One region of the Paenibacillus sp. NPDC093718 genome, then DNA from elsewhere that is predicted to be linked to it. Evidence: riboswitches for the same ligand, from Rfam matches in the RefSeq annotation. Region 1 holds a riboswitch; the other holds the start of a gene.
The links. Region 1 has a riboswitch for FMN ahead of ribD (bifunctional diaminohydroxyphosphoribosylaminopyrimidine deaminase/5-amino-6-(5-phosphoribosylamino)uracil reductase RibD). Riboswitches for the same ligand answer to the same signal wherever they lie in the genome.
Positions count from the first base shown of each region.

Region 2: linked by a shared signal. The riboswitch ahead of ACQKPA_RS17160 (DMT family transporter) and the one ahead of ribD (bifunctional diaminohydroxyphosphoribosylaminopyrimidine deaminase/5-amino-6-(5-phosphoribosylamino)uracil reductase RibD) in region 1 are both predicted to bind FMN.

Region 1 covers NZ_JBNNUS010000006.1:449,453-459,877, forward strand. Annotated here, with positions in the region: gene ACQKPA_RS20445 (stage V sporulation protein AA) at 1-573, shown strand, start outside; gene ACQKPA_RS20450 (stage V sporulation protein AB) at 570-998, shown strand; gene ACQKPA_RS20455 (spore germination protein) at 1,022-2,656, shown strand; gene lysA (diaminopimelate decarboxylase) at 2,774-4,105, shown strand; gene ACQKPA_RS20465 (peptidylprolyl isomerase) at 4,317-4,748, shown strand; gene ACQKPA_RS20470 (acyl-CoA thioesterase) at 4,817-5,218, opposite strand; FMN riboswitch at 5,419-5,602, shown strand; gene ribD (bifunctional diaminohydroxyphosphoribosylaminopyrimidine deaminase/5-amino-6-(5-phosphoribosylamino)uracil reductase RibD) at 5,872-6,972, shown strand; gene ribE (riboflavin synthase) at 6,996-7,664, shown strand; gene ACQKPA_RS20485 (bifunctional 3,4-dihydroxy-2-butanone-4-phosphate synthase/GTP cyclohydrolase II) at 7,713-8,951, shown strand; gene ribH (6,7-dimethyl-8-ribityllumazine synthase) at 9,204-9,671, shown strand; gene ACQKPA_RS20495 (segregation and condensation protein A) at 9,739-10,425, shown strand, end outside.
Region 2 covers NZ_JBNNUS010000005.1:312,176-322,600, forward strand. Annotated here, with positions in the region: gene ACQKPA_RS17145 (extracellular solute-binding protein) at 1-827, shown strand, start outside; gene ACQKPA_RS17150 (choice-of-anchor I family protein) at 1,435-6,555, shown strand; gene ACQKPA_RS17155 (hypothetical protein) at 6,721-7,089, shown strand; FMN riboswitch at 7,323-7,489, shown strand; gene ACQKPA_RS17160 (DMT family transporter) at 7,625-8,605, shown strand; gene ACQKPA_RS17165 (RNA polymerase sigma factor) at 8,809-9,351, shown strand; gene ACQKPA_RS17170 (hypothetical protein) at 9,414-10,415, shown strand.

The DNA.
Region 1 (10,425 bases):
GTCAAACTAGGTGATGTCGCCTTCATTGTCTGCGAGCCCGAATGGGAGAAACGGCTTAGAGCCCTGCCACTTACGCAGCCGAAGGATATTGATGGCAACCGCCTTGTCATGGATCTGATACAAATCATCCCGAAGATTCAAGCCTTGATCCCTGGCGCCCATATTGAACCGATGGGAAACCAACATACCCTGGTGGAGCTCATTGGTCCGGAGAGCAAGCGCTCCAAATTGTGGTTCCCGCTCATTTGGCTGCTCTTGTTTTTCGGTTCGGCGCTGACCATTATGAACTTCCATGCCGACGTCAACATGCTCGAGGTACAGATCCGAATCGTCGAGATGGTGACCGGAAAAAGGGACGAGCATCCCTATTTGTTCCAGATTGCATACTCGCTCGGGCTCGGATTCGGAATGACGGTGTTCTTCAATCATTTGTTCAAGAAAAAATGGAATGAAGAACCGACCCCGCTTGAGGTGGAAATGTACCTCTACCAGGAGAATCTGGATCAGTTCGTGGTCGCCGAAGAATATCGGAAAATGAACGCCGGAGCGGATACGACAGGTAAGGAACCATGATGTTGTCCGTTATGCAAGGGATATTCACCACTGTTCTTGGCGTAGCTGGGGGCATCGCCGTCGGCGGCGGCGTCATTGCACTCATTATCGTGCTGGACATCATCCCGAGATTGTCCCAACTGACGGCAACTTACAGCCGGGTCCATTGGTATGAAGGGGCTTTAATTGCCGGATCTTTTATCGGCACGGTGGCCGATTTCTGGCGATGGTCCGTTCCTTTGGGACCAGTTGTGAGTACCGTGATCGGATTGATGTGCGGGATATTCATCGGCATGCTGGCAGCCGCATTGACGGAAGTATTGAATGTATTGCCGATTCTGGCCAAGCGGCTCCGGTTGACGGGGTATTTGTTCGGTCTTCTTATGGCCATGGTCGCAGGCAAGGTAGCGGGCTCTCTGTTCGACTGGTTTGTTTACAGCAAGTGACAGTTAAGGCTAGGAGGTAGGTTATGGACGAGAAAACAACATATAACGGCGAACGGGAGACCGATATTCCGATCATTCCACCATTGGAGATCAAAGCATTGGAGGAACAGGAGCTGGCGGAGAAGAGGGAGGCTGAAACCTCCAACAGCACCGAGGAATCCGTCATCTACTGGCAGCACACAGACCATGTCCCCGCAAAGCTGAGTGAACTGAAAAAAGTGCTTAAGGAAGTTATCGGTCTAGGGGTTTCTTTTGATGTGGTATTCCGTGAAATGAACTTTGCCGGCAGAAATGCGGGGCTTCTCTTCTTAAACGGCTTCACGAATGATGCCGTGGTGACGGATATACTGACAAGGCTGACGTACCTGACACCGGAGGATGTGAGCAATCAGGCACTTACCGAGATGATGACCCGCTATATTCCCCATGTCCAAGTGGAGCGGGATACAAGACTCAGCAAAGTGATTAACGAAGTGCTCTCCGGTATATGTGCGCTGTTCATTGAGGATGCGCATTCCGCCATCTTGTTGGATACCCGGAAATATCCCGTGCGCGGGCTCGAAGAGCCTGCAGTGGAACGTGTCGTTCGCGGCGCAAGGGATGGGTTTACGGAGACGCTCGTTACCAACGTGAACCTGGTGCGAAGACGGGTTCGTGATCCGGGACTTCATGTCGAGGTCATGAAGGTCGGAAGGCGGACGAGAACGGATGTGTGCCTGCTTTTCATTGATGACATCGTGGACCGGACCCAGGTTGAAGCGATTCGCGGAAAAATCAAGGAAGTGGATTTAGAGGGGCTTCCTCTCGGAGATAAGCAGCTCGAAGAAGCGATAGTGAACAAAGGCTGGCATCCTTTTCCGCTGGTCCGATATTCGGAACGGCCGGATGTTGTATCCTCCCATCTGCTCGAAGGCCGAATTGTTGTCATGGTAGATACTTCACCGAGCGTGATGATTATGCCAACCACGTTTTTGGATCTCTGTCAGCATGCCGAGGAGAATCGGCAGACCCCGTTTATGGGGACATATCTCCGCTGGATACGTTTTATAGGCATTTTTGCATCCATGTTCCTGCTCCCGCTGTGGATGCTGCTTGTTGTCCATCCTGAACTGAAGCCGCCGGGACTCGAAATCATCGGTCCGCAGGAGAACGCAAAAATTCCGATTATCCTGCAGTTTCTGATCGTTGAATTCGGCGTGGATTTGCTCCGCTTGGCAGCCGTTCATACACCGACACCGCTAGCGTCGGCGATGGGGTTGATCGCTGCGATTTTGATCGGTGATATCGCTGTTAAGACCGGATTGTTTGTCAACGAGGTCGTCCTGTATATGGCTGTTGCGTCTATTGGGATGTACGCGACCCCGAGTTATGAGCTAGGACTTGCTAACCGGATGGTCAGGCTGCTCCTTCTGCTTGCAACAGCCCTGTTCGGGGTGAAGGGCTTTGTCATCGGGACGACGCTTCTGATTCTGCTCTTGACTACACACCGTTCCTACAATTCCTCTTACTTGTGGCCATTTATACCATTTAGTGCAAAAGCGATGGGCGAAATTTTGTTCCGCAAACCGCTGCTTCTATCAAGAAGACGCCCGGCCCACAATAAAACGCGCGACAACACCAAAATGGGCCCTGAAATGAATCCGAGAGGCGAGCAATAACAATAACACAAATGTTGTGTTGAAAAATCCATTTTGATTACCTTCCGTTGTCTGCTATACTGTGAACAATTATTCGATTACCCTATTTTGAATCAATGGATCGGAGGAATTGTAAGCATGTTTTTACACGGTACAAGCAAGATTAACGATCAGGGGCATTTGGAAATCGGCGGGTGTGACACATCCGATTTGAAAGCTCAATATGGAACACCACTATATATTGTAGACGAGCAGTCGGTTCGCAATCGTTGCCGGGAATACATCGAGGCCTTCAAGGCGTCGGGCTTGAAGTTCCAAGTGGCGTATGCAAGTAAGGCGTTTTGCGTGATGGCCATGTGCCAATTGGCCGACCAGGAAGGTATGTCGCTTGACGTCGTATCAGACGGAGAGCTGTTCACCGCACTTGAAGCCGGGTTCCCGGCAGAACGGATTCATTTCCACGGAAATAATAAAACCCCGGAAGAGATTGAGATGGCGCTGGATGCGGAAATTGGCTGTTTCGTTGTCGATAACGTAGTTGAACTGCATATGCTGCAAGCGATTGCTGCCGAGAAGAATCGGAAGGTCAACATTCTGCTTCGCGTGACACCGGGTGTTGAGGCTCATACGCATGAGTATATCTCAACAGGCCAAACGGATTCGAAATTTGGCTTTGATATCGGCAACGGCTCAGCATATGAAGCGGTGAAGCTTGCCGAGGCTCAAGCGAATATTCATCTGATGGGTATTCATTCCCATATCGGCTCCCAGATTTTTGAGGTGGAAGGCTTTCAGATGGCTGTTCAGCGCGTAGCTGAATTCGCGGCTTCCGTTAAAGAAGGTTTGGGGGTTGTATTCAAGGTTGTGAACCTTGGGGGTGGTTTCGGTATCCGTTACGTGGATGGCGATACGCCGCTTCAAGTATCCCAGTATGTAAAAGCGATCACGGATGCCGTGAAGTCTCATTTTGCGGGCCTTGGCTCCGAGCTTCCTGAAATTTGGGTGGAACCGGGCCGGAGCATTGTTGGTGATGCAGGCACCACCCTGTATACGGTGGGCACGAGCAAGGATATTCCCGGAGTGCGTAAATACGTTGCCGTAGACGGCGGAATGACGGACAACCCGCGCCCTGCGCTGTACGAGTCGAAATATGAAGCGCTGCTCGCGAACCGGGCGAATGAGAAGCCGGAAGAAACGGTATCCATTGCCGGCAAGTGCTGTGAGAGCGGAGACATGCTCATATGGGACCTGGAGCTTCCGAAGGTAGCAACAGGTGATTTGCTGGCCGTATCCTGCACAGGCGCATACAACTATTCCATGGCTAGCAATTACAACCGGATCCGCAAACCTGCGGTCGTGTTCGTGAAGGACGGACAGAGCAAGCTTGTCGTACGCCGTGAGTCGCTTGCGGACATCATCAGCCATGATGTCGTGCCGGCAAGTGTAACCAAAGAAACCGTAACCAATTAAACGGATGTCTGTTTTACGGCTCTAAAATCCAAGAGGGCCCGCCAATGCCTCCGGCTGCGGTCAGGGCTCTTTGGTTTGCCTTGGACTTGATATGTGATGTGTAAACGGGGGACAAGATCGTTTTGCTTCGAAGCTCAATTCATAGTAAACTATAGAATGCATTGTAAAAAAATCGATTAAAGCGTTCTAATAACGGAAGGAGATAACACATATGGCTAAAAAAGCGAAGATCACATTAGAGAACGGCAAAGAGGTAGTGCTTGATCTGTTCGAGAAGGATGCACCGAATACGGTAGCTAATTTTGAGAAATTGGCGAACTCCGGTTTTTATAACGGTCTTGTATTTCACCGCGTAATCCCTGGGTTCGTTGCTCAAGGCGGCTGCCCACAGGGAACGGGAACCGGCGGTCCTGGCTATACCATCAACTGCGAGATCAACCCTAACAAGCATGAGCGTGGAAGCTTGGCCATGGCGCATGCCGGCCGCAACACGGGCGGAAGCCAGTTCTATGTATGCTACGAGCCGCAGCCGCATCTGGACGGACAACATACGGTGTTCGGTAAAGTTGTAGAGGGCATGGAGTACGTGGATGCATTCAAAGGCCGCGACAAAATGGAAAAAGTAGAAGTATACGAAGCGTAACCATTAGCTTCTGTTCAGGACAGGCTCACTCATAAGGGTGAGCCTGTTTTTAATATTCCGGGGAGGGTTTACGCAGGGTCAGGGAATAATTGGCGGAGCTCCTCCGGAACAGGCCGGCTTTTTCGAGTATGTACATCCATCGCCACACTGGTAACGGCGGCATCCGCGCACAGCTCTCCCTGTTCGTTGTATATCGTCTGAATCAGCACATAACTCGTACGACCCATAGCTTGCGGTTCAGTCACGATCGTCAGCCGTTCCCCCTGGCCGCACTCCTTGCGGTAATTAATATTGATATTGACGGTAACGGTCTGGACGCCGAGCCGTTTCAGTATGTCATATTGAAGATTTCCTGCTTCGTACCATTCCTCACGGCCCCATTCCAGATATTCCAGGTATTTGGCGTTGTTTACATGTCCGTTGACGTCGATTTCCGTAGGACGGACGACAATGTCCAGCGAAGTTTTCATCGTTGCGGGCTCCTTTTCAACTGTATCAAGTTCCCGTGTTTATCCTATTAAACTGTTCTCCCTTCGGGGAGAATTCTCCTTCTACATTCAATACACATATTGGTATTAAGTTATAAACTTTAAAAAAGTTAGTCATTTTTTCTTGCAATTTTCAAAAGGTGGTGATAAGATTCTTCATAAGATCAAACAATTTCATATGTTTAATCCTTCGGGGCAGGGTGAAATTCCCTACCGGCGGTGATGATCGCAGTGATTGAGCTTTAGAGAGCAGATATCTGCGTCTTAGTCCGTGACCCGGATATGCGTGTGTTGTTACACACCGTATGCGGTGGACCTGGTGAAAATCCGGGACCGACAGTATAGTCTGGATGGGAGAAGGAGTGAAAGACACATAAGCAACATGTGCTATTTGTGTCTGTGCACACAACGCGATATGCGTTATGTGCAGGTTTTCACATGCAATTCAAACCTGTGCTTGCGATGATTTGATGTCTCCGGTAACAGATTTGAATCGTTTGTTATAGGCAAAACCTGTGATCATAACGGTTATTTAGCGTGTCGATTATTAACTTCCATCAAGCCCTGTTAAGGATTCCCCGAATCTTTGGCAGGGCTTTTTTTTGTGTGAACGTTGAGAAAGGGGCATGTTTAGCATGGATATCGTCAACGATGAATTCTATATGTCACTTGCGCTGGACCTGGCTGAACGTGCTCAGGGCCAAACCGGGATTAATCCGGTTGTTGGGTGTGTCGTCGTTAAGGATGGCGCGCTTGCAGGGGTGGGAACACATCTGGAGCGCGGAACACAACACGCTGAAGTTCATGCCCTGAATATGGCTGGCAGCAAAGCAGCGGGCAGTACGGTGTACGTGACACTGGAGCCCTGCAGTCACTACGGTACGACGCCGCCATGCAGCGAGAGGCTGATTGCCGAGGGTGTTCAGCGAGTGGTTGTTGCTTGCGAGGACCCCAATCCTCTCGTTGCGGGCAATGGGATCCAAATGCTGCGCGCAGCGGGAATCCGGGTTGAAACGGGCCTCCTTAAGGAACGTGCTCTTCGCTTGAACGAAACCTTTATTAAATTCATTACGACGGGTCAGCCCTTCGTAACGTTAAAGACAGCCAGCACGCTGGACGGCAAGATCGCTTCGAAAACCGGTGATAGCAAGTGGATATCCAATGAGGAATCAAGAGAGCTTGTGCATACGCTGCGTCATCGTCACCAGGGGATCATGGTTGGCGTGTCTACCGTTATCGCGGATAATCCAAGCCTGACGACGAGGCTTGGCGTGGAAGGCTTGCATCCGGTTAGGATCATTGTCGATTCCAGCTTGCGAATCCCGCTCGACAGCCATGTCGTGACAGACGGATTGGCGCCGACGTGGATCTTGACGACGGAGCAGGCGGATGAGAAGAAGCGGTCCGTGCTGGAAGTGCAGGGAGTTCAGGTCATCCCCTGCGGGCCAGGACCGCGTGTGGATCTGAAGGCTGCACTGGTGAAGCTGGGGCAGAAGGGGATTGCCTCCATTTTGTTGGAAGGTGGGGGGACGCTGAATGGCTCGATGCTGGAACAGAAGCTGGTGGATCGGCTCATCCAGTTCATCGCCCCTAAGATTATTGGTGGATACGATGCCCCAGGAAATTACATGTTCAGCGGGTATGAGCAGATGAATCAAGCGATTCAGCTGACAGGACTTGAGACCGAAAGACTTGGAGAAAATATTTACGTCACCGGGATTCCGGTCTGGAAATAAGGAGAAAGAAAGGAGGGATGCCTGTGTTTACTGGATTGGTTGAGGAGATCGGCGAGATGAGGCGGATCGGACGGAAAGGCGAAGCCATGCTGTTGAGCATCTCCGCTAGCCGGATTATGGATGATTTAAAGCTGGGAGACAGCGTATCCGTTAATGGTGTTTGCTTGACAGCTACAACCATTGACAAAGGGATATTTACGGTGGACGTGATGCCGGAAACCTATAGAAATACAAATCTTAAGGAACTGCAGCCAGGCGGAAAGGTGAATCTGGAACGGGCGATGGCGGCCGGAGGCAGATTTGGAGGCCATATCGTTCAGGGGCACGTGGATGGCGTCGGCGTCATTCGCAGCGTGCAGGCAGATCAGAATGCCGTGGTATACGAGATTGCCCCCGCGAATGGGGACATATTCAAATATATCATTCCGAAAGGCTCCATCACACTGGATGGAATCAGCTTGACCGTTGTCAAAACGACAGATTCCTCCTTTACGGTATCCATCATCCCCCATACGCTGGCGGAGACGGTGCTGGCTTATAAAAAAGCAGGCGATTCGATTAATATCGAATGTGACATTTTAGGGAAATATGTAGATCACCTGCTGCATTACGGCTCGGAAGGAGCCGGTAGCAAAGGCGGGACAAAACCGGGGATCAGCAGGGATTATCTTGCGGAGCACGGATTTGCCTGAGCCGGGTGATTCACATAGAGTCTCCATGAGGAATAAGGAGGAGTAGGGATGGATGAGCGCTTTTCATTTCATACAATCGAAGAGGCGTTAACCGATTTGAAGGAAGGCAAGGTCGTCATTGTCGTAGATGATGAAGACCGTGAGAATGAGGGGGATTTTATCGCATTAGCAGATAAGGCAACCCCGGAGGTCATTAATTTTATGATCACCGAAGGCCGTGGGCTCGTATGTTTGCCCATGACGCAGGCCAGAGCCCAGGAGCTCGACCTCAAACCGATGGTTACCCAAAATACGGACTTTCATGGAACGGCCTTTACGGTTTCCATTGATCATAAGGATACTACGACAGGCATATCGGCCTATGAGCGGTCCATCACCGTCAAAGGCATCTTGGATTCGAATGCATCTGCGTCCGATTTCAGAAGACCGGGTCATATGTTCCCGCTGATCGCAAAAGATGGAGGTGTCCTGCGCCGGACAGGACATACGGAGGCCGCTGTCGATCTTGCCAGATTGAGCGGCTCCTATCCGGCCGGCGTCATCTGCGAGGTAATCAAGGAAGACGGCACAATGGCACGGCTGCCGGATCTCGTGGAGATTGCGAAGAAGCATGATCTGAAGCTGATTAGCATCAAGGATCTGATTCATTACCGCAATGAAAAAGAAAAGCTTGTCCAGCGAGAGGTAGCTGTGCGGATGCCGACCGACTTCGGCGTGTTTCAGGCCGTGGCCTACACCAACGACGTGGACAATAAAGAGCATGTTGCCTTGGTAAAAGGGGAGATCGACGGGAATGAGCCTGTTCTCGTGCGGGTGCATTCCGAATGCCTGACAGGAGATGTGTTTCACTCCCATCGCTGCGATTGCGGTCCCCAGTTCGAGGCGGCACTCCGCCAAATCGATGAAGCAGGCAGAGGCGTTCTTCTCTACATGCGCCAGGAGGGGCGGGGCATCGGCTTGATCAACAAATTGAAAGCCTACAAACTCCAAGAAGAGGGACTCGACACCGTGGACGCCAACCTGAAGCTTGGCTTTGCGGCAGATCTGCGCGATTACGGCATCGGAGCCCAGATCCTGAAGGATCTTGGGATCAGAAAGATCCGCTTGCTGACAAACAATCCCCGCAAAATCAAAGGCCTTGAAGGTTATGGTCTTGAGGTTGTAGAGCGCGTTCCGATCCAAATGCCGGAGAACGAGGATAACACGGGCTACCTGCATACCAAGCAAGCCAAGCTCGGTCATATGATGAAATTCAGTGATATCGAGCAGAACGAGAGCACCAACTAATCACCACATAACAAAAGGTCAATCATGGGGAGGTTCGACTTCTTGGAATGACTCAGCGAAGAGGACGGAATGCTGCTGGAGAAGCGCCAGCGTTCGCCTTTAAATCCTGATTTCTTCCTTAAAAAAATAGATCATGAAACCAGGATTTAACAGCGATCGGAAGCAGCAGCCGTCAGCGCAGCGGCATCAAGAACCGAAGTGATTCCCCATGTTTGACCATATAAACTCCAAACCGAAAGGAAGTCATTCATCATGGCAACTATATTTGAAGGTAAATTAGTATCCGAGGGTCTAAAGTACGGGATCGTCGTAGGTCGATTCAACGAATTCATCACCAGCAAGCTGCTGAGCGGCGCACTGGACGCATTGAAGCGTCACGGCGCACAGGAGAACGAAGTCGATGTCGCATGGGTGCCGGGTGCGTTTGAAATCCCGCTGATTGCCCAAAAAATGGCAGAGAGCGGCAAATACGATGCAATCATCACCTTGGGAACCGTCATTCGCGGGTCCACTACGCACTATGATTATGTATGTAACGAAGTGGCCAAGGGGGTATCCGCGATTAACCTGAAGACCGGTGTGCCAACGATTTTCGGTGTCGTTACGACGGAAAATATCGAACAAGCCGTGGAGCGTGCGGGAACGAAGGCCGGCAATAAAGGCTGGGATTCGGCCATGGCAGCCATCGAAATGGCGAACTTGACGAAAAGCCTAAAATAGTGCTTATTTAATGTAGTGCTCTTTTTTTGGAGCACTGCATTTTATTTTTTTGGCGGGAGGATTCACCGTGACCGTATTATACAAGCTGGAAACGTTTGAAGGACCGCTCGATCTGCTGCTGCATTTGATTGATAAAGCGGAAATCGACATCCAGGATATTCCCGTCAGCGAGATTACCGAACAATACATGGCCTATTTGCACAACATGCAGGAGCTGGAGCTGGAAATTACGAGCGAATTTCTGGTCATGGCTGCAACGCTGCTGTCTATAAAGAGCAAGCTATTGCTTCCGAAGCCTCCGGTTATCGAAATGGACGAGTTCGATTTTTATGAAGAGGATGATATGGATCCCAGAGCAGAGCTCATTGCGAAGCTGATCGAATACCGTAAGTACAAAGGCATCGCACGCCACCTGCATGAGAAGGAATGGGAACGCAGTCTGATGTATTCCAAGGAAGCGGAAGACCTGACGCCTTACATGCCGGAAGTGGAAGAGAATCCGGTGCAGGGATTACATATTTCGGATTTGATCGCTGCTTTTCAAAAAGCGTTAAGCAAAGCAGTCAAACGTACATCGTATGCCCGCATTCAGCGGGATGAAATATCGGTTAAGGACCGGATTCGTCAGGTCATGGATGCTTTGGAGGAGGTTGGGCCTGGGGGCAGAATCCTGTTCTCCAAGCTGCTACACGAAGAGATGGTACGGCATGAAATCGTGGTAACCTTCCTGGCCATTTTGGAGCTGATGAAAATG
Region 2 (10,425 bases), on a different contig from region 1:
ACACAGGGAAACTGCGCTTCACCAAAGCTTTGCCGGAGTATAAGGAAATGCTCCAGTTCGTAAACAAGCTGCACCAGGAAGGACTGCTCGATAAGGAGATCTTTACGATTGAGGGCGGCGCATTGAATGCCAAAGGGCAAGAGGGCCTGCTCGGTGCCACAATTGTGCCGAATCCGGAGATGGTGATGGGACGCAAAGAATACATCGGGCTCGGGGCGCTTAAGGGACCGCATGGTGATCAGCTCTATTCTCACGTCAAAGTGCCGATGGTTCACGTAGGTGCATTTGCGATTACCGATAAGAACCCGAATCCGGAAGCAACGATCCGCTGGATGGATTACTTCTACGGGGATGAGGGCGCCCAGTTCTATTTCATGGGTAAAGAAGGCGAGACATTTACGAAGAACGCTGACGGCCAGCTGGAATATGTGAAGGAGATTACGGAGAATCCAAATGGATTAACGCAGGATCAGGCGTTGGCCAAGTATTTCACTTGGCTCGGGGGCAGCTATCCGGGCTTTGTACGGGAGCAATGGTTTAAAGCCTCGGAGACACGACCTAACGCCATGGCCGCAGCCGAAAAGGCAGAGCCGTATGCCGTGAAGGAGATCCTGTACAATTTTAACTTTACATTGGAGGAAACGGACGTCATGACCTCGATTGGTAAAGATATCGAGGATTACGTTAAGGAAATGGAAGCGAAATTCGTGAACGGCTCGGCCTCGTTCAGCCAATGGGATGAGTATGTGAATACACTCAACAAGATGGGACTGGACCGCTACATGGAGGTTTACCAGGCCGCTTATGAGCGCTACCAGGCGGAGTAAGCGGAAACGATGACAATCGAAAGACGCGGTACGGGGAGATCCCGTATCGCGTTTTTTGCTACTCCAAATAATTGGTGAAATATGCCAAAAGAGGTGATAAGATCATATTAAATGACAACCAATTTTGGGGAATTACATCACTGAGGGGAGGGAGTGTCAAACGGGTGAGAATCGCGTTTATCGTATTGGGTGTCTTTAAAGGATTAACTCATTGGTTTTTGAAGCCGAGGCGGAGATATACTTCCAATAACAAGGTTGAATGGATGGTTGAGCGGTTGATTCAGGGCTTTTTGATCATGTGGGCCATCCTGTTCATACGTTGGGTTATTTTGATCAGCATAGCAACAATGAGGCATTTTGGAATCATTGATTAAAGGCGATGAGGATGCTGGTACTTGTTCTGATAAGTGGAGTATCACAATACATATGAAGGTGATTTCAAGGTTGGCAGGTAGCTAGTATACAGCTGCCGCTTATAGAAGCCCGGCATAGCTGTCGCGGCTTTTTTGCTGTTTGACGTCCATTTTACACAATCCGTGACCTTTATTGAGGATGCGTTAACACTTCTTTCTTACACTTGGAATTAAATAAGGATAGAAGAGGGGATATGGAGTTGAAGCATAAAAGCATGAAAGTAGTCTCGCTGTTGATGGCGGCGGAAATCACGATGGCCTCCCTATTTTCGGCAGGCACCGTGATGGCTGAAGAGGGACAGGAGATACTCCAAACGACCAGCGCGGAAACAGCCTCACAAGATGCAGCTATCGCTGCCGTTGATTTCGGTATTACCGATAAGATTTTTCCGGATGCACATGCAGAAGAGGCATATACGGTAACAGTTGATGTGTATGGTGGACAAGCACCCTATACCTTCTCGGCGACGGGATTACCGGAAGGCTTGGACATTACGTCCGATACAGGATCTATTACGGGCACGCCTGCTGCTGGACAAGAGGGTGAATATACGGTTGAGGTAACGGTGCAAGATAGTGCAGCCGTACCTGCAATGGCTCAGTCACTTGTGAAATTACAAGTATTGGGAAAACGCCCTGATCCGGTGGCTGACAATATGACCATGAAGATGATCGGGCATTATTCCGTAGGTACGTCCAACAAGGATGGCGGCGTTGCGGAGATTGTAAAATACAACAAAGATAACGGGAAGCTCTATTTGGTTAATGGGTCAACTCAGCCGGCAAGTCTCGAAATCGTGTCGCTTGGCGCTGACGGCAGCTTGGTTAAGGACAAGCAGATCAATGTAGAAGTTTTGGCGGGCACGGACGGTTTCCGGTATGGGGACCTGACCAGCGTGGATGTGAACACCAAGACGAAGCAGGTGGTGGTCGCTGTTCAAGAGCAGGATCATACGAAAGCCGGCAAGGTTCTGGTACTCGACTATGACGGTGGCTTGATCGGATCTTATGAAACCGGCATCCAGCCGGATATGGTCAAGTATACTTCCGATGGGCGTTATATTCTGACAGCGGATGAAGGCGAGCCTCGTATGAAGACCGCTCCTGATCCTGAAGGAAGCATTACGATTATCGACACCTTATCAGACGAAGTAAGTCATCTGAAGTTTGATGACCCGATGATCATTGACGATCAGGTACATATTCGCGGACCTGTGGAAGCGGACGGGCAAATTCGCAGCACCGGAACCAAGGATGATGCGATTCGAGATCTGGAGCCCGAATACATCTCGTTGTCTGAAGATGAGCTGACGGCTTATGTCGCCTTGCAGGAGAATAATGCAATCGCCGTGGTTGATATCGCCTCGAAGCGTATTCAATCGGTCAAGGGACTCGGGTATAAGGACTTCAATCAACCGGAGAATCAGCTCGACCTCCTGAAGGATGGACAAATCAAGTTTGAGAATGTTCCTTTCTACGGGATGTATATGCCGGACGGAATTGCGACCTACAGCGTGAACGGACAGCAGTATATTCTGTCTGCGAACGAAGGCGATGCAACAGGCTGGGATGAGCGAAGCAATGAAAGTAACATTGGCAAAATGAAACCTAATCTGGATCCGTTGTCTCCGGCTGCTCAATTTCTAGCAGACAAGGGAACCACCTACGACAAGGTTGAAGTTGCCAGCGATATGGGCAATGAGGGACTGTATCTGTACGGAGGTCGTTCATTCTCCATATGGGATGCAGCCGATATGTCCCAGGTATTCGACAGCGGTAGTGATTTTGAGAAGATTACGGCCGAGCGCTTACCGAATCATTTTAATGCGAGCAATGACAAAACCGATCTGGACAGCCGCAGCGCCAAGAAAGGTCCGGAGCCCGAATATGTAACGGTAGGTAAGGTAGGACAGAAGACGCTGGCTTTTGTCGGACTGGAGCGCATTGGCGGCGTCATGACGTATGATGTAACGAATCCATCCGACCCTGCGTTTTTGAACTACATCAATACACGGGATTTTAACGGCGGGATTGAGTCGGATTCCGGGCCGGAGGGATTGGGCTTTATTCCGGCTGCGGACAGCAAGACAGGACGGCCGCTGCTGCTGGTCGCTAATGAGGTCAGTGGAACGGTGGCGCTGCTGGAGCTCCAGGTGACCAAAATTACGCTGGACAAGACATCGCTGAAGCTGAGTCCAGGCGGTACACCGGAACCATTGCAAGCGAGCATTGAGCCGATCCAAGGCGGCTCAACCGAGCTGACTTGGCGTTCCTCCAATGAAATGGTGGCTTCCGTGGATCCAACCGGTCTGGTCACGCCGGTCTCCGCAGGTGAGGCCGTGATCACCGTCTTGAGCAAGGATGGCTATGGGTCGGCGGAAGTACAGGTTAAGGTAACGGATGGTTCGTCGGAAGGCGAACCATGGAAGTTAACGGTGATGCATACCAACGATACCCATGCACATCTGGCGGAAGTGGCCAGACGAGCCACGCTGGTTCAGGAGGTCCGCAGCGAGGGCGGAGACAGCCTGCTGCTGGATGCAGGGGATGTCTTCTCCGGCGATCTGTATTTTACCAAATGGTTTGGATTGGCCGATCTGGCCTTCATGAACTATATGGGTTATGACGCGATGACGTTCGGTAATCACGAATTCGATCAAGGCACCAAGACGCTTGCAGATTTCGTGAGCAAGGCGCAATTCCCGCTTGTCAGCGCGAATGTGGATCTTAGTCAGGATGCTAACATTTCGCACCTGATTCGTAAGCCGGAGGTGATCGATACCGATCAGCCAAAGACGACGGCAAATAACGGAGTATATCCATACGTGACATTGCTGGTTGACGGCCAGAAGGTAGGGTTGTTCGGCTTAACGACCGAAGATACGGCGGAAACATCCAGTCCGGGTAAAGACGTCGTTTTTATGGATGCGGTGACTTCTGCACGAGCCGCGGTGGAAGCGATGGAGAAGGAGGGGCTTGATAAGATCATCGCGCTGTCTCACCTGGGTTACGCTAAAGATCAGGCGCTGGCCGAGGCCGTCGAAGGCATCGACCTCATTGTCGGAGGCCATACCCATACAACGCTCAATGCACCGGAAGTGGTGACGGACAATCAACACGGTACACCAACCGTCATCGTGCAGGCGAATGAATGGGGCAAGTTCCTTGGCCGGGTAGACCTGCAGTTTGACAAAAACGGCGTTGTTCTCGTTGGCGAAGGTGAACTCGGCGGCAAGCTGATTCCGGTAGACAGTACGGTCCAGGAAGACACGCAGGCCAAGGATATGCTGGCTCCTTACAAAGCGGAATTGGAAGAACTGATGAAGCAGGTTATCGGTACTGCAGGAGTGGCGCTTGATGGAAAACGCGAGAATGTCCGCTCCAAGGAGACAAACCTGGGCAATCTGATTGCGGATGGCATGCTGGCTAAAGCCAAAGAGCTGAAAAACGCCGATATTGCCCTAACGAATGGCGGAGGTATCCGCGCCGCCATTGATGAAGGTGAAATCACGATGGGCGAGCTGAGAACAGTGATGCCATTCGGGAATACGCTGTTTGTCATGGATGTCACGGGACAGCAGCTGAAAGACGGGCTGGAAAACGGAATAGGCGGTGCCAAACTGGCGGATCTGCCAGGAAAGTTCCCGCAAATCGCCGGGATGAAATTCAAGTGGGATCCTAGCGCTCCGGCAGGCGATAAAGTGTTCGACGTACAGATCATGAAGGACGGAAGCTACAAACCTCTCGTATTGACCGAGACGTACCGGATGGCAACGAACAGCTTTGTGGCCAAGGGCGGGGATGGATATAAATCCTTTGCCGATGCGATTGCCGAGGGAAAGTACAACGAGGATCTGGGTTACCCGGATTATGAAATCTTCATGGAATATGTGAACAAGCTGGGCGGTAAGGTTACGCCTAAGGTCGAGGGGCGAATTACGGAGCAGAAGAAACCGGCGAATCCGGGTGACGGCTCCTCACCGGGATCAGGTTCAGGATCAGGCGGTTCGGGAGGCGGTTCTGTAACACCGCCGGTATCTCAGCCTACCCCTCCTTCCTCAGGCGGAGAAACTTCATTGCCGAACGTAATGACAGGCAAGGATCTGATTATAAACGCTGCAGGCGGAGCAGTGGACCACATTACGGTGAAAGAAGAGGCATGGAAGAAGGCAGTTGCCGGATTGTCTGCCAGCGGGCAGCAGGAACTGATTATTCGGGCTCCGGAGTTGAACCGAGCCGCCGAGCTATCCCTTTCGGCAGCAGGTCTGAAGTTGGCCATGGAACGGAATTCGAATACGACCCTGGTGCTGGAAACCGCACTTGGCGCCTTCCGTCTTCCGGTAACGGCTCTACATTTGGATGAGGCTTTGAATCCGGCACAAGGCTCCGGCAGCATCCAAGTGAAAATATCCGTGACCCCGGTTGGCAGTAGTGTGGTGGATGCTATGACAAGCAAGGCAGCTTCCATGGGCGCCTCGATGGCTGCGAACGGAGCGCTTCAGTTTGGCGTAGCGGTTGGAGCACCAGGCGGAGAGCAAGAATTGAAGGATTTCGGGAAGCGTGTAATCAGCCGTATCCTGCCGCTGCCGGCAGGGACAACAGCAGCTCCGAATTCGTTCACTGCTGTAATTTATGATGCAGATGCGGGAACCTTCCGGTTTGTACCGGCTGCCGCGACGACATGGAACGGTAAACCGGCCATCGAAGTGAAGCATGCTGGAAACGCCATTTATGGACTGCTGCAGTACAAGAAAACCTTTACGGATCTAAACGGCCACTGGGCGAAAGCGGAAATTGAATCCATGGCCTCCAAGCTGCTCGTGAACGGAGTCAACGCCAACTCGTATGCACCGGGCAAGGTGATCACACGAGCAGAGTTTACGGCTATGCTGGTCCGCGCGATGGGACTTAGTCCGGTCATCGAGAGCGGAGCATTTAAGGATGTCCAGGATGACGCCGCGTATGCCGGCGAGATCGGCGCAGCGTTGCGTTACGGCTTGGTCGAGGGCGGCACCAGCGGTGCCTTCTCGCCAAATGCCAGCATGACCCGAGCGGAAATGGCTGTCATGATCACTCGGGCCATGGAGGCGGTAAGTCCGACGGACCTGCCGAATCAGGGTGCAAATGCCGCTGCCGGATTCAAGGATCATGCATCCATCCCGGTCTGGGCGGCTGCCCATGTAGCCAGTCTTACTGAACAAGGCATTGTGCAGGGCGACAATCATGGTCATTTCGGAGCACTCGATTCGGTTACCCGCGCACAAGCGGCACTTGTTCTGAAACGTACTTTAGCTGCATTGAAATTTATGAACTAAGCAAAACAGGAATTCATTAGAAGTATTAGACCGTCCTTAAGGTTGCTGAAACCTTAAGGGCGTTTTTTTATACCAATGTCCATAGCGAGCGGTTAAAGAGAAGTGCTCTGGTATCCGATAATATCCGTAAGTGTTAGAATAACGATGGGATAAGGATGTGAGTTCATGCGCATTGCGTCTGCATATACTTACTGGAGTCAGGTGAAACGGATGGACGCCGAATCAGCCCAAGGAGGGTTTGAACAGCTGCTCCAGAAGAGCAAGAAGGAAGAAGAGAATAAGGGAAAGCTGGTAACCGTAAGGGAAGGCGGTTATTTGCGTCAGTATATGGTTCAACCGGATGGGAGCAAAATGCTGTTAAGCGAGACGAAGCAGCACGAGAGTGAATCTGCCGCCAGTTCAACAGATTTATCGATGTCGTTGCCTCGGGCAGGCGGAATGAGTCATAATACCAAGGACGCTCTCGATCTGCTATGTCTACAGGCTGGAGCGGTCGGCACCCGTTCTAGCTACAAGGTATTCGATATCACCTAAAATGAATAAATACCAAAAAATCATACTGGTAACAAAATGATACTTGCTGTATAATTCTCAGTGAGTATTGGTTGAACGTGAGATTTTTCATTGTATTCCATTCTAATTTCGTTTATTTTGAAAATAGATGTATTTACATGAAAGGATTCATGCTATAATTTCAATACATCAACTAAGCTTATAGGAATTATCGGTTAATCAGAATGATTGCATGACAAAAATAAAACATGAATATGGATCTTCGGGGTAAGGTGAAATTCCTAACCGGCGGTGATGTTTCGTTCCAGAGTGAACGAAACTCAGCCCGCGACTCGCTGCATTCTGGCACGAACAAGTATGCAGCGACTGACTTGGTGCAATTCCAAGGCCGACGGTAAAGTCCGGATGGGAGAAGATCAAAGATGAGTTTGCCGTGGATGCGAAATTTTCCATTCGGGCGCAGGCTTATTTGATCAGCCCCCGTAACGTCGACACATGTCGATGACGGGGGCTTTCTGCTAGTAAGACCTCCGTATTCAAGACAGGAGAGGGCAAGATGAGTAATATGAATACTGGAGTCAAGGTGAAACCCTTTGGTTCCAACGCACAGGCAAGTCGACGTTTTAAGGGAGGGTTCTGGCTCGTCGTTTTGGGAGCCGCCCTGTGGGGCGTAGACCCGTTATTCCGGGTCATTCTGCTCAAGAATCTGACTTCGGCTCAGATCGTTTTGCTGGAACACATCATTATTTCTTTGATCGCAATCCCTGTATTGTGGAAGAACCGCGAGGAGCTAAAAGGCCTTGGCTGGAATCATGTCGGCGCACTGCTGTTTATATCCTGGGGAGGATCGGCATTGGCTACCGTATTGTTTACGATGGGGCTGTCGAGCGGCAATCTGAATGCCGTCCTGCTGCTTCAGAAGCTGCAGCCGCTGTTTGCCATTATTTTGGCCAGCCTGCTTCTGAAAGAGAAGCTTCCGCGTCATTTCGGGATACTGCTCATCATCGCATTGGCGGGCACGTATTTACTGACCTTCGGTTTAACCTTGCCGATTGGCCATTGGAACGAGTTTATTCAAGTTGGCAGCCTCTTGTCCTTAGGCGCAGCAGCGCTGTGGGGCGGTTCAACCGTCATGGGACGCCTGATGGTAGGCAAACTCAAATACGAGACGGTAACCTCGCTGCGCTTCGTGCTTGCACTACCGCTTCTAACCGTCATTACATGGAGCGAGGGGGCAGCCTGGAATATGCCGGCCTGGAATACCGGGGCATTTGCCTTGGTATCGCTGAACCTGATCGGCCAGGCATTGCTGCCGGGGCTCCTGAGCCTGCTGGTTTATTATAAAGGATTAACCACAACCAAAGCCTCTGTGGCAACACTCGCGGAATTGAGTTTTCCCATGGTGGGCGTGCTCATTAACTGGATCGTATTCCAGCAAATCGTGACAGGTCCTCAGCTTCTGGGATTCCTTCTGATCTGGATCGTGCTGTTCATCATATCCAGACAGCAATCCGAGGCTTCTCCACAATTACAGTAATTTCATTAGTGTTTGCAGAAAAGCCGATCCGAATTGGATCGGCTTTTTTGTCGTTACAAAGTTATTCCAATGGGCCTGCCTTGCGAAAGGATCATTTTTTTGAAAGATGTGTAGGGTTTTCGGAATTATAGGTGTCTTATATAGTAGCACCTGATCTATGGCTTGGTTAACCAAAGGAGACGGTTATTAAGGGGGGAGGATCCATGGAGGATCGAACATTGCTGGATGGGCTTGCGAAGAAAGATCCGCGATGTTTTGAAGCATTGGTTGACCGCTATTCACGCTACATAGCCGCGGTGGTCGCTAAGGTGGCAGGCGGGCGGTTTAATTCCTACGATGTGGAGGAAATAGCCGGTGATGTCCTCGTTAAGCTGTGGACAGACGGGCACAAAATTATCCTGCGCGGAGATAGTCTCAAGCCTTATCTGGCCATATCCGCGCGTAATCATACTTTGAATGTTTTGCGAAAAAGACAGCGGGTCATTGAATCCGAATTGGAAGATGATGCGGTTTCTTGTCCTTCTGCAGAGGCATTGGCTATTCTGCGGCAGGAGAAGGAAGCGATTAGCGGCATGGTCCAGGATATGGGGGAACCGGATCGCGAAATCTTCATCCGCAGGTACTTCTATTTGGAGAAAGTCCGAGATATTGCAAGCAGGCTGAATATGCAGGAGAAAGCCGTCACCGCCCGGATCCGCCGGGCAAAGGATAAACTGCGCATTCATTATGAAACCGAGAACCCGTAGGATTTTCTATATGGACCGTGTCTATAGGAATGAAGCTTCAAATCGATAGCGAAAGGGGATGGATGCAAGTGAAGCGGCGAATTGTAGATATCATGGCCAATATCGACAATCAGGAGCTGGAGGATCTCCTCCTTACGGAGGAAGAGGAACGCGAGTTGACGCAGAAGATCGATATGGAACGAATCAAGAGCAATGCGATGAGCAAGATTCAAGAGGAGGAAACGATGGTGTTTAAAAACAGGAAAGTGAAAAAATATAAAGCCAGCATCGTTATCGCTGCCGCGATGATTATGATACTTAGCACGACCGCTTTTGCGAGTCAATACATGGATAGCTTGAAGCAGTTCTTCGGTCAATCCGCGTCCATTGCGGAAGATGAACGATCACCCATACAAGGGACGGATACGGTGTCCGGGGTGACCATGAATGTTGAAGAAGGAATATATGTCGGCAACAGCGGCTATTTGGTGGTCAGTTTCATGAAAAAGGATGGTACGCCGTTCCCCGCGGGTGTTTCGATACCCGGACTTGAGCTGAAAACGGAGCATGATGTGAATTATATGGTGGGGCAGCAGCTTCTTGACGGTAACAAAAAGCTTATCGCTGTATTTGAGATGGATGCGATGAATGACCTCGACGGGCTTAAGGCACGGATCACAGCTGATCGAATCACGTCAGCGGACAACACCCAAGCCGTTGAAGGCCCTTGGGATGTACAATTCACCATTGCACCCGGCAAGCAAAGAGAGCAGAGTCTGAATCTGGCGATCAATGAGGGTGAGGAGGCACTGTCTCTCAACACAATTAGTGTCTCTTCCATCGGTGTAGCTATCGAAGGCAAACGTACCGACGGTGAGCTGGATAAACTCCCGGAATATACGCCGGAGGTTAAGGTCATCGCCGCGGACGGATCCGAAATGATGCTTCGTGTTAGTTCGACGAGTACTACAAAGAGCGGGTTTCAGTGGCTGTATAATCTGGACAGCAAGAATAACCTCGTTTTTCTGGGAGATGTGGACATCAAGAGCATCAGCATTGACGGCAACGTGACGGAGCTGAAGTAAATATAAAGCT